3 regions of the Micromonospora sp. NPDC047134 genome follow, and region 3 is predicted to be linked to each of the others. Evidence: riboswitches for the same ligand, from Rfam matches in the RefSeq annotation. Region 3 holds a riboswitch; each other region holds the start of a gene.
The links. A riboswitch is a leader RNA that binds a small molecule or an ion and turns the genes downstream of it on or off. The one in region 3 is predicted to bind cyclic di-AMP.
Positions count from the first base shown of each region.

Region 1: another riboswitch for cyclic di-AMP. It lies ahead of ABZ795_RS19315 (NlpC/P60 family protein); the one in region 3 lies ahead of ABZ795_RS05650 (hypothetical protein).
Region 2: another riboswitch for cyclic di-AMP. It lies ahead of ABZ795_RS19585 (hypothetical protein); the one in region 3 lies ahead of ABZ795_RS05650 (hypothetical protein).

Region 1 covers NZ_JBEYUI010000015.1:138,396-143,463, reverse strand. Annotated here, with positions in the region: gene ABZ795_RS19325 (pyridoxamine 5'-phosphate oxidase family protein) at 1-477, opposite strand, end outside; gene dcd (dCTP deaminase) at 553-1,131, shown strand; gene ABZ795_RS19315 (NlpC/P60 family protein) at 1,134-2,120, opposite strand; cyclic di-AMP (ydaO/yuaA leader) riboswitch at 2,188-2,321, opposite strand; gene ABZ795_RS19310 (NlpC/P60 family protein) at 2,495-3,493, opposite strand; gene ABZ795_RS19305 ((Fe-S)-binding protein) at 3,763-5,068, opposite strand, start outside.
Region 2 covers NZ_JBEYUI010000016.1:44,292-49,359, forward strand. Annotated here, with positions in the region: gene ABZ795_RS19575 (5'/3'-nucleotidase SurE) at 1-426, opposite strand, end outside; gene ABZ795_RS19580 (PfkB family carbohydrate kinase) at 423-1,403, opposite strand; gene ABZ795_RS19585 (hypothetical protein) at 1,618-2,676, opposite strand; cyclic di-AMP (ydaO/yuaA leader) riboswitch at 2,681-2,816, opposite strand; gene ABZ795_RS19590 (AAA family ATPase) at 3,001-5,068, opposite strand, start outside.
Region 3 covers NZ_JBEYUI010000003.1:108,374-113,441, forward strand. Annotated here, with positions in the region: gene ABZ795_RS05640 (metal-sensitive transcriptional regulator) at 1-215, shown strand, start outside; gene ABZ795_RS05645 (YibE/F family protein) at 540-1,919, shown strand; cyclic di-AMP (ydaO/yuaA leader) riboswitch at 2,086-2,217, shown strand; gene ABZ795_RS05650 (hypothetical protein) at 2,221-3,234, shown strand; gene ABZ795_RS05655 (carbonic anhydrase) at 3,291-3,989, opposite strand; gene ABZ795_RS05660 (MarR family winged helix-turn-helix transcriptional regulator) at 4,191-4,523, shown strand; gene ABZ795_RS05665 (hypothetical protein) at 4,639-5,068, shown strand, end outside.

The DNA.
Region 1 (5,068 bases), on a different contig from region 3:
GGTGGTCGCCGGGTCGAGCCAGACCTGGACGGCCGGCACCCCGCCGTGCTCGCCGGGCACCTCGGGGTTGGCGTGCCCACGGCGGCTGAGCATCGCCACCTCGATCGTGAACTCGAACAGCCGCCAGTCGACCTGGGGCGCGGCGCGGGCGGCGAGCGCCAGGCGGGCCACGGTGGCGTCGTCCGTCACCGGCCAGGCCCGACCGGCGAGGTATGCCTCGTCGTCGCTCTCCTCCGGCGGGAAGGAGTGCAGGGCGTAGCGCCCGTCGCGTTCCAGGTCACGCCGCTTCGGAGAGTCGATCACGAAGCAGTAGAGACCGTCATCGGTGATCACCGGGGAGACCGGGTGCACCCGGGGCCCGCCGTCGGGGCGGACCGTGGCCAGGTAGCCGAAGCCCGGGCCGTACTGCTGCATGAGAAGGCGGATCCCGTCGGCGAGTCGAGGCTCGTCAGCGGCGAATTCGGACCAGGAAGCCATGCCGACATCTTATCGAACATACGTTCTAGACAGGTAGCGCGACACGCAGGTCAGCCATATCGGTATGGTGTGGCGATGCTGCTCTCCGACCGCGACCTGGTCTCCGAGATCAAGGCGGGCACCCTCGCGCTGGAGCCTTTCGAGCCCACCCTGGTGCAGCCCTCCAGCATCGACGTACGCCTGGACAAGTTGTTCCGGGTCTTCAACAACCACCTCTACACCCACATCGACCCGGCGACCCGGCAGGACGACCTGACCTCCCCGGTGGAGGTGCCCGACGGCGAGCCCTTCGTGCTGCACCCGGGCGAGTTCGTGCTCGCCTCCACCCTGGAGGTCATCTCCCTGGGTGACCAGCTCGCCGGTCGGCTGGAGGGCAAGTCCAGCCTGGGGCGGCTGGGTCTGCTCACCCACTCCACCGCGGGCTTCATCGATCCCGGCTTCTCCGGGCACGTCACGCTGGAGCTGTCCAACGTGGCGAACCTGCCGATCACCCTCTGGCCCGGCATGAAGATCGGTCAGCTCTGCATCTTCCGGCTCTCCTCGCCGGCCGAGCACCCGTACGGGTCGGCCGTCTACGGTTCCCGCTACCAGGGCCAGCGCGGCCCGACCCCGAGCCGGGCCTGGCAGAACTGGCGCACCTGGCCGACCCGCTGACCTCAGCCGGGCCGACCGAAGCTGTGGATCGGGCTGCTCTCCATCCGTTTCATCTTCACCGGCTGACCGGCGCGGGAGGCGTGCACCACCCAGCCGTCGCCGACGTACATGCCGACATGGTGCAGATCCCGGTAGTAGAAGACCAGGTCACCCGGGCGTAGGGCACTGCGGGCGACCGACCGGGTCACCTGACGCTGCCGGGCCGCGTTGTGCGGCATGGCCACCCCCGCCCGCGCCCACGCGGCCAGCATCAGACCAGAGCAGTCGTACGCCTGCGGCCCCTCGGCACCCCAGGAGTACGGCTTGCCGATCTGGGCGCAGGCGAACTTCACCGCCACCCCGGCCGCCCCGCCCGGATAGCCGGCCGGACAGGGCGCGGGTCGCAGCGGGCCGCCACCGCCCCGGCCGTACGCCCGCAGTCGTAGCCGCTGCAACCGGTCGATCTCGGCGTCGACTTGGCGTCGCTTCCCCGCTAGGGCGACCTCCATACGGGTCAACTCGCCGATGGCCACCTCCAGGTGGGCCTTGGCGGCGGTGAGTTCGTCGCGTAGCGCGGCGGCCTGCCGGACGGCCTGCTGCTGATGGTGGGCGTACCGGTCGAGCAGGCCGATCTGCTCCACGACCTCGCCGGGGGACCTGCTGCCCAACAGCACGTTGACGGCACCGACCGTGTCACCCATGTACGCCCGTGCCGCCAGGGCACCTACCTGGGTCATCGCCTCGTCGACCTGGCGCTGGAGAGGGGCGATGCGGGCGGCCAGGGAGTCGGCCTCCCGGCGCTTGCCGGCCAGGTCCTGCCGGCTGGCGTTGTGCCGTTCGATGAGGGGTTCCAGCCGGTTCCAGTCCGCGTCGATCCGGCGCTCGATGGCGTCGACGGACGGGTCGGCGTGGGCTGCCGTGGCACCGCCGGTGAGGATGACGGCGGTCGCGGACAGGACGGCGAATGCGGTGGTGCAGCGGTACCAGTGGGATCGCGGCGCAGCCGTCACCGGGCCGGGCGTCGTCGCCCGGCGTGACGGTGGCCGCGGGGCATGGTGTGCCACCGGGCTCCCAACTCCTTCTTCCCCATACCGCCTACCGGGTTAGCTGACGGGTTCGGGCGGGAAGGGGGCGCCCTACCGCGCGGATCGCGGATTCACCCCGGGAACGTGGGTCCCCGGCTCGCACAGGCGACTCGGCGGTGTCGGACCGTCACCGCCCGGGATGGGCGGAACTGCCATCGGGCCGACAATTGCCCAGCTTAGGGACGACCTCCGTCGATACACAACAGGTCCACGCCGCTACACAGGGTGTCCAGATCCGACATAGGACAGGGCCCCCGATCTCTTGACCGGGGGCCCTGCCGATGTTCCTGTGCGATCCCTCAGCCGGGTCGACGGAAGCCGGCGATCGGCATGGTGGTGATCGGAGAGACGTTCACCGGTTTACCCGCTCTGGGCGCGTGCACCATTTGATTGTTGCCCAGATAGAGGCCGACGTGACTGAGGTCACTGCGGAAGAAGACCAGATCGCCGGGGCGGGCATCGGCCCGGGAGATGGCCTTGCCCTCGTTCCACTGCGCACCGGTGAAGTGCGTCAGGTAGATGCCGGCGGCCTTGTACGCGTACTGGGTGAGGCCGGAGCAGTCGAACGAGTTCGGGCCGGTGGCACCCCAGACGTACGGCTTGCCGACCTGGGCGCAGGCCACCCGGATGGCGGTCCGGGCCGCCTCGCTGACCACCCCGTTGATGGTCGGGCAGTTGGTGGTCTTGACCGTGGTCACCGGCAGGGACCGCTCAAGCTGCTTGATCTTGGCGTCGATCTGCTTCTTCTTCGCCGCCAGCTGCTTTTCCTTGGTTTCCTGGTCGGCGATCAGCGCGTCGAGCTTGGCCTTCTGGTCGTCGTACTTCTTGCGGACCTTCATCACGCCCTCGAGCTGCTGCCGCTCGTACGCGGCCAGCCGCTCCAGCAGGGCCATCTGCTCGCCCAGCATGTCCGGCTTGGCGTTCAGCAGCACCGCCCCGAGTTCCTGAGAGGGCCCGTTGACGTAGTACCGGGAGGCCAGGTCGGCCACCCGGTTCATGGCCAGCTCGGCCTCCAGGGCCAGGGGCTGGATCTTCTTCTGCAGGTCGCTGGCCTTCTTGCGGTTGACCTTCAGCTGCGACCGCACCTTGTTGTACTGCTCGATGGTGGGCTCAAGCTGCTGCCACTGCTTGTCGATCTGGCGCTCGATCTCCTCCACGGAGGGTTCCGCGTACGCGGGGGCGGCGATCAGGCCGGCACCGACCGCGGCGGCGGCCACCAGCACGACCAGGCGGTGCGCAGCTCTCCGTAGGCCACCTGGACGACGCGGCCATCCGGGCACAGGACGATGGAGGGGCATGGTTGCCACCGACAGCGACTCCTTTGCAGCCGACCGCCGGGCGTCCCGCGAGCGGTTGAGGGGCGAGACAGACGACCCACGGCGGTCGGTGCCCAACATTAGGGAAGGCGCGGTGTGGAATCAAGGCGACCAACGGTCGATTCACGTTTGCGCGACCAACCGCACACAAAGGGTGTCGATCATTTCGTTATAGTCACGCACGTCAATTTAAAATAAAGAGGTACGGCGGGCTACATCGGCCCGCCGTACCTCGTACGGTCACGTGCTGGTCAGCTGGCGACCGGCTCGCCTTCCTCGACGCCCCGACCCTGCTCGGGCCGGACCGACCGCAGTAGGACGCTCGCCACATCGACCACCTCGACCTGCTCGCCGGCGCCCTTGCCGTTCACCCCGTCGGTGAGCATCGTCGAGCAGAACGGGCAGCCGACCGCGATGGTCCGCGCCCCGGTCGACATGGCCTCCTCGACCCGGTCCACGTTGATCCGCTTGCCGATCCGCTCCTCCATCCACATCCGGGCGCCACCGGCGCCACAGCAGAAGGAACGCTCACTGTTCCGCGGCATCTCGGTGATCTCGGCGCTTACCGCGCTGCCCAGCACCTCGCGCGGCGGGGTGAAGATCCGGTTGTGCCGCCCCAGGTAGCACGGGTCGTGGTAGGTGACCCCGCCGTCGACCGGCTGCACCGGGGTGAGCTTGCCGGTGGCGACCAGGTGGGCCAGCAACTGGGTGTGGTGCACCACCTCGAACTCCCCGCCGAGTTGGCCGTACTCGTTGCCCAGGGTGTTGAAGCAGTGCGGGCAGGTCGCGACGATCTTGCGCTTGGCCTTCTCGCGGCCCTCGAAGGCCTCGTTGAGGGTCTCCACGTTCTGCTGGGCGAGCATCTGGAAGACGAACTCATTGCCGATCCGGCGGGCCGGGTCACCCGAGCAGGTCTCGCCCTCGCCGAGGATGGCGAAGGAGACCCCGGCCTCGTTCAGCAGGGTGGCCACCGCCCGGGTGGTCTTCTTGGCCCGGTCCTCGAAGGCACCGGCACAACCCACCCAGAACAGATACTCGAAGTCCTCCACCTCGCCGACCCGGGGAACCTCGAAGTCCAGACCCTTGGTCCAGTCCTCGCGGGTGTTCTGCGGGGCACCCCAGGGGTTGCCCTTGTTCTCCAGGTTGCGCAGCATCACCCCGGCCTCGGAGGGGAAGCTGGACTCGATGAGCACCTGGTAACGCCGCATGTCGACGATGTGGTCGATGTGCTCGATGTCCACCGGGCACTGTTCGACGCAGGCGCCGCAGGTGGTGCACGACCAGAGCACGTCCGGGTCGATCACACCGCCGGCCTCGGCGTCACCGATCAGGGGCTTCTCCGCCTCGGCCAGGGCCAGCACGTCTAGGTGGGCCAACTGGGCCGCGGTGGCCTTCTCCTCACCGGTGAGGTCCTTGCCGCCACCGGCCAGCAGGTAGGGCGCCTTGGCGTACGCGTGGTCGCGCAGGCTCAGCACCAGCAGCTTCGGCGACAGCGGCTTGCCGGTGTTCCAGGCCGGGCACTGCGACTGGCACCGGCCGCACTCCGTGCAGGTGCTG
Region 2 (5,068 bases), on a different contig from region 3:
ACCGGCCGAGAGCACGTCCAGGGACACCGCCATCGCCGGGCAACCGTTGGCCACCGCGGTGAAGGCCGCGCCCACCGTGCCGGAGTGCAGCACCGCCCGGCCGGCATTGGCGCCCCGATTGATTCCGGACAGCAGCACCTGCGGGGGTGGCCCGAAGGCACCGTGCACGGCGATCAGGGCGATGAACCCGGGAGAACCCCCCACCGCGAACGCCGGGGTGGTCGCCAATTCCGGCAGGGGATGGTCGTGGACCACCACCCTGCCCTCCTCCTCCACCGCCCGCATCGCGGCGCTGGTGCCGCTGGCCTCCTCGAAGGGGGCGGCCACCACCACCTCCAGGCCCCGGGCGACCGCGGCTCGGGCCAGCGAGTGGAGGCCGGGGGCGGAGATCCCGTCGTCATTGGTGATCAGTACCCGCAGGGTCATCGGCCGCCTGCCCGGTGGGCCCACTCGTCCGGGGTGGTGCGGAACTGCGGCCGGTTGCCGGCCGGCACCAACTCGACCCGGTCGACCAGACCGGTGATCGAATCCAGTCGTCCGGTGCCCAGCCCGTGCCGGGTGACATTCAGCGCGCCGGCCGCAGCCCCGGTGCGGATCGCGGTACGGATGTCGCCGCCCCGGGCCACCACGGCCGCCACCCCGGCGGTCATCGAGTCCCCCGCGCCCCGCGGGTCGGCCGCCTCCAACCGGGGCATCCGTACCTCGAACACCTCGCCGTCGAGCAGGGTCAGGGCCGGTTTGTCGGCCCGGCTGACCAGCACGTTGTCCGCGCCGGCGGTGTGCAGGTCGTACAGGGCGGTGATGAGCTGATCCTGATCCTCACCGGCGGCCCGCCCGTCCGCGATCAACTCCTCGTGGCTGACCTTGAGGAAGAACACCCCGCTGTCCAGGACGGCCGTCAGGTGTTCGCCGCTGAGGTCGACCACCACCGGGCTGCCGTTGGCGCACAGATCGGCCGCGAAGCGGCGGTACAGGTCCGGCGGTACCAGGCTGGGGTGATTGGGGCCGCTCAACACGCACACCGCCGCTCGCAGTCCCTCGCTGAGGGCCAGGTTGTACAGCTCGTCCAACTCGTGGCGGCTCAACGGCTGACCGGGCACGTCGATGATCTCCCGCCGGCTGCCCTCCCGGCGGTCGTGCACGTACCCCCCGCTGCCGCCGGAGTCGCGGGCCACGACCTTGAGTTCCACCCCTTCGCTGACCAGCAACGGCTCCAGCACCTGCCCGATCTCGCCGCCCAGGGTGGTGCAGAGCACCACCTCGACACCGAGGGACAGCACCATCCGGGCCTGCCAGACCCCCTGCCCGCCGGGGTGCAGGTGCAGCTCCGGGGTGTCGTTGGGCTGGTCGACGGTGACGGTCAGCAGCGGCGTGGGCGCGAAGACCATGACGTGCCCGGTCACCGGAGCCACCCGCGGTTGTCGGGCCGGGTGAACCGGATGGTGGATTGCCTCATGCACTGCCCCCTCGTGGCGAAATGTCCACTTCACCCTCGACGGTAACCAAGGTGGCGGATTCCCGCGCGGCGACGGGCGGGGGACAGGGATCTTCGAGCGGCCGGGGCGGACACGACGACGCCGGGTGGGGATGCCCACCCGGCGTCGTGGCGAGGATCGGTCAGTACACCGACAGGTGTACGTGGTTGGTGTGGTCGCTGGACGGATCGCCCCGCGCGCCGCTGTAGGTCTTCCAGCCGCTGCTGGGCAGCCAGATCTGCTTGTACCAGATCACGTAGAGCACGGCGAGCCGGTCGGCGTTGTTGACGAAGTAGGCCGCCAGGTTGTTGCCGTAGGTTCGGTCACCGCCGGTGGCGGCCCCACCGAAGCCGTTCTTCTGCGCCGCGAAGTCGCAGGCCCGGCCCTTGGGGTGCTCGCCGGAGCCGCCCGACCGGTAGCAGGAGACGTACCGGGTGAACCCGGCCGACTTGGCCTGCTTGAGGGCGTGCAGCGTACGCGGGGTGATGCAGCCGTTGGCCGGGGTGGGGTCGTTGACAGTGCACGACTCCGCCGGCCACGAGCCGTTCGCGTTGCGGGGCGCGGGGGCGGCCCGGGGGCTGGATCCACCGGCCCGGGTCGGTGCCCGCTCGGCCCGCTGGGCGGCCTCGGCCCGCTCGTTGGCCACGGTCAGGGCCCGCTCGGCCTGATCCTTGCGCTTGGCCATCACCGCGACCTGCTTGCGCTGCTCCTGGACCTCCCGGTCCAGCGCCTGCTTGGTCCGGCTGACCTCGTCGCGGGTGGCCCGCAGCTCACCCAGGGCGCGCTCCTCGTTGGCGGCCACCGCGTCCAGGGCCGCCGCCCGGTCCATGAAGCCGGCCGGGGAGGCGCTGTTGAGCAGGGCCGACGCCGCGCTGAGCCGACCGGAGCGGTAGGCCTGGGCCGCGATCTCGGCCACCTTGCTGCCGCGTTCGGCGAGCTGGCTCTCGGTGGCGGTGAGCTGGCCGGCCAGCTGCTTCTGCCGCTTGACCGAACGGTCCAGGGCGGCCTTGGCGTCGAGGTACCCCTTGCTGGCCGCCTCCAACTGGGCCCGCAGCGCCGGGGTGCCGCCTTCGTCGCCGACATCGCCGGGCGCCGCTGCGGCGGGGCCGGGAAGCAGCGCGGCCCCCACGGCCAGGGCGAGCGCCGCGCAGATCAGGGCCGCCGTGCGGGCGGCCGGTCTAGCGGTTGCCACTGTTGGCATGCACATGTCCTTCCGTCAGCCGCCGACCGGGTTAGCTGACGGGTTCGGGACGGAAGATCCCTACCGCGCGTGCGCGGATGCACCCCAGAAAAACATGGTTCCCCGGCTCGCCCTCGCGGGCGATTGAGCGGCGGCCACCGCCGGCACCGGTGGGTGCCGCCTGGCGGAGGCCGGAGCCGAGCCTACCGGGACTGCCGTTACCTGTGCAGCCGGTGTGACTCGTGGTATTCGTCTGCTCACCATAGAATCAGACATAAGTGTCGAATATGCCCGCTTGGTGACACCAGTCACCGGGGTGTCCGTACCCAGCGTGTCCGGGCGGGCTCAGCCGAAGTCGATGGTGGTCAGCCGTTGGGTGGCTCGGGACAGCGCGACATAGAGGGTGCGTACCCCGGAGTCCGGCACCGCCCGGATCTCGCTCGGGGCGACCAGCACCACCCCGTCGTACTCCATGCCCTTGGCCTCCAGGCTCGTCACCACCTGGAGACGATCGCCGCCCAGGCCGCCGAGCCAGCCCGCCACCTCCGCCCGCCGGGGCACCGGAGTGATCACCCCGACGGTGCCCTCGACCTCGTCCAGCAGGGTGCGCGCGGCCGACACCACCCGGCCGGCCAACTCGGCCGCCGACACCACCAGTCGAATCGGCTCCACCCCGGTGGAGCGGACCGCTGTGGGCAGCGGCAGGTCCGGGTACACCCGACGGATCTCCTCGGCCGCCACCGCGAAGATCTCCGCCGAGTTGCGGTAGTTCGTGGTCAGGGTGAACAGGTGGCGCGGACGCCGTCCCAGGGCCTTGTCCCGGGCGCGGGTTAACTCCTGGGGATCTCCCGTCCAGGCGGTCTGCGCCGGGTCGCCCACCACCGTCCAGGAGGCCAGCCGACCCCGCCGGCCGATCATCCGCCACTGCATCGGCGAGACGTCCTGCGCCTCGTCGACCACCACATGGGCGTAGTCCCGGTAGTCCTCCGGGCGCTCGCGGGCGGCCTGCCGGGCGGCCCGCTGCCGATCGGCGAAGGTGCTCAACTCCCGGACCCCGCCGGCCAACTGGAAAGGGTCCCGCTTGGCCCGGGCCGGGCGCATCGGCTTACCGAGCAGGGTGTCGAGTTCGTCCAGCAGGGCGGCGTCGGCGACCGTCGGACCCTCCGTGGCCAGCCCCTGGTACGCCTCGGCCAGCAGCCGGATCTCTGCGCCGGACAGGATGCCCCCGGCGTACCGACGCAGCCGCTCGTGGTCGGCCAGCCAGCCGAGTACGTGCCGGGGATGCAGCCGGGGCCACCAGGCCTTGAGGAACTCCCGGAAGTCGGGGCGGTCGATCAGTTCGTCCTCGAAGGCGCGCTGCTCGGGCAGCCCGCCGATGCCCAGTCGACGGGCCTGAGCCCAGAGCGCGGCCAGTACCCCGTCGAAGCCGGCCCGGCGCACCTCGTTGCGGCGGGCGCCGCGCGGCAGCGCCCGGTTCCAGATCGCGTTCAGCTCCGCCCGGTCCAGTTGCAGCAACTGTCCCCGGTACAGCAGTCGCAACTGGGTGGGTACCCCCGGAGCGGGATCCCGGACGGCCCGTTCCAGGACCCGCCGCATCCGCAACGAGCCCTTGATCGTGGCCACCCGGGGCGGGTCGGTCCGGGTGGCCGTCACCCCGGGGAAGAGGCTGCCCAGGGAGTGCAGGGTGGCCGCGTCCTCGCCCAGCGACGGCAGCACCGAGGCGATGTAGGAGACGAAGACCGAGGAGGGGCCGAGGACCAGGATGCCGCCCCCGGCGTACCGGCTGCGGTCGGCGTAGAGCAGGTACGCGGCACGGTGCAGGGCCACCGCGGTCTTGCCGGTACCCGGGCCGCCGGAGACCAGGGTGACCCCGGAGGCGGGGGAGCGGATCGCCTCGTCCTGCTCCCGTTGAATGGTCGCGACGATGTCGCGCATCCCCCGACCGGTGGTCCGGGACAGGGTGGCCAGCAGGGCCCCGTCGCCCACCACCGGCATCTCCGCCGGTGCGGCGTCCGGGTCGAGCAGGTCGTCCTCGATCCGGGTGACCCGTTCCCCGCTGGACTGGATGGTCCGGCGCCGCACCACCCCGAGGGGCTCGGCCGGGGTCGCCTGGTAGAAGGCCGCGGCGGCCGGGGCGCGCCAGTCGACCACCAGGGTGCTGGCGTCCTCGTCACGGATGCCGAGCCGCCCGACGTAGAGCACCTGGCCGTCCCGCAGGTCCAGCCGGCCGAAGACCAGCCCCTCGTACTCCGCGTCGAGCAGGTGACGTCGCTGCGCGGCGTGGAAGACCATCGCGTCGCGTTCCACCAGGGCGCCGAAGTTGCCGACCCGGGCCAGCCGGTAGCCGTCCCGCTCCGCGATGACGGCCGCGCGCCGCAGCTCGGCCAGTCGCGCGTACACCCGGTCGAGATGC
Region 3 (5,068 bases):
TGCGCGGCGTCGAGAAGATGGTCGACGAGGATCGCTACTGCATCGACGTGCTCACCCAGATCTCCGCCATCCAGGCGGCACTGGACAAGGTCGCCCTGGGCCTGCTCGACGGGCACGCCCGGCACTGCATGCACACCGGCGCAGTCGAAGGCCGCGCCGACGAGATGGCCACCGAGATGATGGCCGCCGTGGGCCGCCTGATGAAGCGGGGCTGAACCCCACCACGACACCCAGGTCGCCGGCCGCGAACCGCCGAGGAACGGGCGCGACCTGCGATCCGATCCCGGGCTGGCTACGATTCCCAGACGATGGTCTGCCGACATCCGGGCCCACCGGCCTGCGTCCGCCACCGGCGGCGCACCCGCATCCGCCGCCACTGCCCGGCGGCCGGTCAGAGCCCACCCCGGCAATCACCGTACGCAGCGGGTCCGCCACATTCCGGCCACCTCGGCCGCCCACCGCGACAGTCGTACGACCGGGCTGAACCGACTCGCCCGCCGACACGTACTCCGCTGAAGAGATCGTTGGGAGACTAGCGAATGGGCGCCGATCACAGCCGGGCCGCTCCGCCCACCCCGCCCGGGGTGCGGCGGATCCTCATCGTGACGGTCGTCCCCCTCTTCCTCGTCACGGTGATCGCCGCCCTGGTGCTCTGGCCCCGCGACGCCCCCCGCCCGGAGGCCGCCGACGACCTGCCCCGCTACCAGGGCACGGTCACCCGGGTGGTCACCGAACCCTGCCCGCCCAACCCCACCGTGCCGGAGGGCACCCCGACCACCGGCGGGGGTCCCTGCGGCACCGTCACGGTGCAGGTCCAGGACGGCCCGGACGCCGGTCAGCAGGTCGACACCCCCATCCCGGCCGGGCCGGGCGCCCCCTCGGTGGACGTCGGCGACGAGGTCATCCTGGTCTCGCTGATCGACCCGGAGGACCCCTCGATCAGCAACTACAACATCGCCGAGCACCAGCGGGGGATGCCCCTGATCTGGCTGGGGGTGCTCTTCGCCGCCGCCATCGTGGCCTTCGGGCGGCTGCGCGGGCTGGCGGCCCTGGCCGGGCTGGGGGCCAGCTTCGCCATCCTGCTCACCTTCGTACTGCCGGGCATCAGCGCCGGCCAGCCGCCCCTGGTGGTGGCCATCGTCGGCGCCGCGTTGATCATGTTCGTGGTGCTGTACCTGACCCACGGGGTGTCCGCGCAGACCTCGGTGGCCGTACTCGGCACCCTCGGCGCCCTGGTGCTCACCGGGCTGCTCGGTCTGGCCGCCACGAACGCCACCCACCTGACGGGGTTCGGCAGCGAGGACGCCACCACCCTGTCGATGTTCCGGGGCGATGTCGACCTGCACGGCCTGCTGCTGGCCGGCATCATCATCGGTTCGCTGGGGGTCCTCGACGACGTCACCGTCACCCAGGCCGCGGCGGTCACCGAGTTGGCCCACGCCAACCCCAACCTGTCCCGCCGCCAGCTGTACCGCTCGGCCACCCGGGTGGGCCGGGCGCACATCGCCTCGGTGGTGAACACCATCGTCCTGGCGTACGCCGGTGCCTCACTGCCCCTGCTGCTCCTGCTGACGGCCGACTCCCGCGCCCTGGGGCAGATCCTCACCAGCGAGTTCCTGGCCCAGGAGATCGTCCGCAGTGTGGTGGCCACCCTGGGGCTGATCGCCGCCGTACCCCTGACCACCGCCCTGGCCACGGTGGTGACCACCGCCGGTCGGCAGCGCGGCGGGACAGACCTCGCGGCCCCCGCCCCCGACGAGGTGGCCGCCGTCGGCGAAGGCCGCCCCCGGGTCCCCCGGCCGGCTACGGACCGGGCCGAGGCCCTGCAGGCTCTCAGCGATCCGCGGACCCGTCACACACCCCCCGCCACCCGTTCGGAGTGGCCCGAACCGGACAGGAGCACCGAAACCCCATGGTGACACTGCTCAACGTGAGCACGCCGACCACATCGGTCGATATGCGTGGCGCTCGTCACCCATTGCGATTACGAAATGACGTATCTCGCCGGGTTCGGTACGTAGAAGCCCAGACGGACTCTCGGGTAACCTCACTGCCGGTCACCGCCGAAGGCGCGCACCGGCGCCTGCGGTGCCACCGCCCAATCGCCGCCAGGCGAGCCGGGGACCCAGGTACCTGGGGTGAATCCGCGAAAGCGGTAGGGGCCACTTCCGTCCCGAACCCGTCAGCTAACCCGGTCGGCGGTCGATGGAAGGGAAGACAGTGACGGCACCCCTACGCCGCTGGTTGACGCCCGTGGTGGCCGTGTTCGCCGCGTTCGCCGTCTTCGCCGGCCCCCTGCCGGCGACGGCTGCGCCGAACGCCCCCAAACCAGCCGGTCACGACGACGATCCGCCGATGCTCAACGAGTTGATCGAGGCGACCAACCGGGACTACACAAAGGCCAAGTCGAAGCTGGAGAAGTCCAAGAAGAAGCAGCTCAAGCTCGCCGTCGAACTCCGCCGCGCGGAGGCCGACCTGGACGCCCTAGCCCCACAGGTCGCCGAGATCGCCACCCAGTCGTACCGGACCGGGCGGGTCGGCGCGATCGCCATGCTGTTGCAGACCGACGCCCCGGACTCCTTCATCCACCGGGCCTCCGCCCTGGACGAGCTGAACCTGGTCAACAGCAAGAAGCTGGCCGAGGTCAACGCGGTCAAGCGCCGCGCCGAGACGGCCAAGCTGGCGCTCGACGCCGAGGTACGCGAGCAGCAGAAGCTGACCAACGACATGGCCCGCAAGAAGAGCGACGCGGAGAAGTCCCTCCGGCTGGTCGGTGGGGTCGGCCTCACCGGTGGCCTGGTGGCCGCTACCTCCCCGGTGGCCCGCCCCGGCCCCAACCGGTCCTCCGACGGCGGCTGGAAGCCCGAGTCGTGCAACCAGGACGACCCGACCACCTCGGGCTGCATCACCGCGCGCACCCTGCACATGTACAAGGAGGTCAAGCGGGCCGGTTTCAACCGGTTCGTCGGCTGCTACCGCCCGGGTGACAAGTGGGAGCACCCCAAGGGCCGGGCCTGTGACTGGTCGTTGCAGAACAGCGGTTTCCGCCCCTGGTACAACAACGACACCCGGATCTACGGCAACAACCTGGCCGCCTTCCTGGTCCGTAACGCCGACCGGCTGGGTGTCTACTACGTGATCTGGAACCGGCAGATCTGGTTCCCGGCGACCGGATGGAGTTCCTACAGCGGCCCGTCGAACCACACCGATCACGTACACGTCTCGATGCTCTAGCGTCTCCGGCACCGCTTCGAGGGCCGTCCCGCCGTCTGGCAGGACGGCCCTCGTCGTCAGGCGGCGAGGGCGGCGGTGGCAACCAGGTCGGCGGGCTCCGCGGCCACCGCCCGGGCCTCCCCGGCGGCCAGCCGGTACGACATGCCGACCACCGCGCAGCGCCCGGCGGACACCTCGGCGGCCAGGGTGGTGGAGGCCTCCAGCATCGCCGTCACGGTCTGCGCGATGTGGATGTCGACGATCTGGTTCAGGTCCTCCACCCCGGCGGCCTCCGCCCGGCGCAGGCTGGGCACCACGGCGTCCACCACCGCGCCCAGGTGCCCGGCGGGGGTGCTGCCGGTGGCCAGGGCCGCCCGGGCCGCCTGCACGGCACCGCACGAGTCGTGCCCGAGCACCACCACCAACGGCGTACGCAGGACGGCCACCGCGTACTCGACGCTGCCCAGCACCTCGGGGCCGATGGTGTGCCCGGCGGTACGGACCACGAAGAGGTCCCCCAGCCCACGATCAAAGATGATCTCGGCGGCCAGTCGGGAGTCCGAGCAGCCCACGATCACCGCGAAGGGATGCTGCTCGGCCGCCACGGCGGCGCGCCGCCCGGCGTTCTGATTCGGATGCCACGGGGTGTCGGTGACGAACCGCCGGTTGCCGGCGATCAGCTCGGCGAGCGCCCGCTGCGGGGCACCCGGAAGATCCGCAGTGAGCAGTTCACGCTCCAGCCCTGGGTGTGTTCCGATCGCTCCGGGTCGACTCATCCGGCGTCTCCTCGCTGCTCATGGGATGCCTGGTCACCCCGGCCGACGCTGGTCGCGGGCTGCTCCAACCGTCACACGCACTACAAGCCGCGTCAAGCAATGCGTGATATGCATTTCAGGTATCGCCGGACACTTGCCTTCGCGCAGGTCAGGATGCTCGGGCCGGACGGCGTGGCCCGGAGAAGCCGAAAGGCCCATACGATGGGCGGCATGGCAACCACCGGCGAGCGGGAGAACGCCCGTAACTGGACTTTTCTCACCAATCATGCTCATGTGCTGCTCGCCATCGCCCGCAACCCCACCGCCCGGTTGCGGGACGTCGCCGACGAGGTGGGGGTGACCGAGCGGGCCGCCCAGGCCATCGTCGCCGACCTGGAGGCCGGGGGTTACCTGCACCGCACCCGGGTCGGGCGACGCAACGAGTACACCCTCAACCCGGCCGGCCGGTTCCGTCACCCCGCCGAGGCCGATCGGCAGGTCGGCGACCTGCTGGCGTTGTTCACCAAGGAGCCGGTGGCCGGCCCCACCCCCTGACAGCTGTGCGGCCCCGGCGACCCGTCCGCTGCGGCAGTGACGGCGTGGTCGGCTTCACCATCCCGGGCCGAACGGACCGCTGCGATCCTGCGGCAGGGGCGATAGGTTTGACCGCGTGCCGACTTTCGCGTTCGCCCGTCCACTGTGGCCGGCCGGGCGCTGCGCGCTGGCGGATCTGACCCGCCTGGCGCTGGTGGCACTCATCCTCGCGGTCGGTCTCGGCGGGGCCACCGCAGGTCGCCCCGACACCACCGATCTCCCGGCGGCGCCGGCCACCACCGGACTCGCCAGCCGAGCCGTGGATGGCCCCCTGACCAAGTGGCCGGGACGAGAGGTGTCGACCTCCACCGGGCCTGCGGTCACCGCTGCGCCCGCCACCGGGTCTGCGCTCTCCGTTGCGTCCGCCATCGGTCACGCGCCAACCCAGCCCGTCCGGGCGCTCGCCGTAACCGTGGTGTCGCACCCTGAGCCCTCCGAGGCCGCTGCCGCGCCGGCCATCGCCGTCGCGCCCCGGCCCGCCGTCGTACACCTCGCGACCGGTGCCG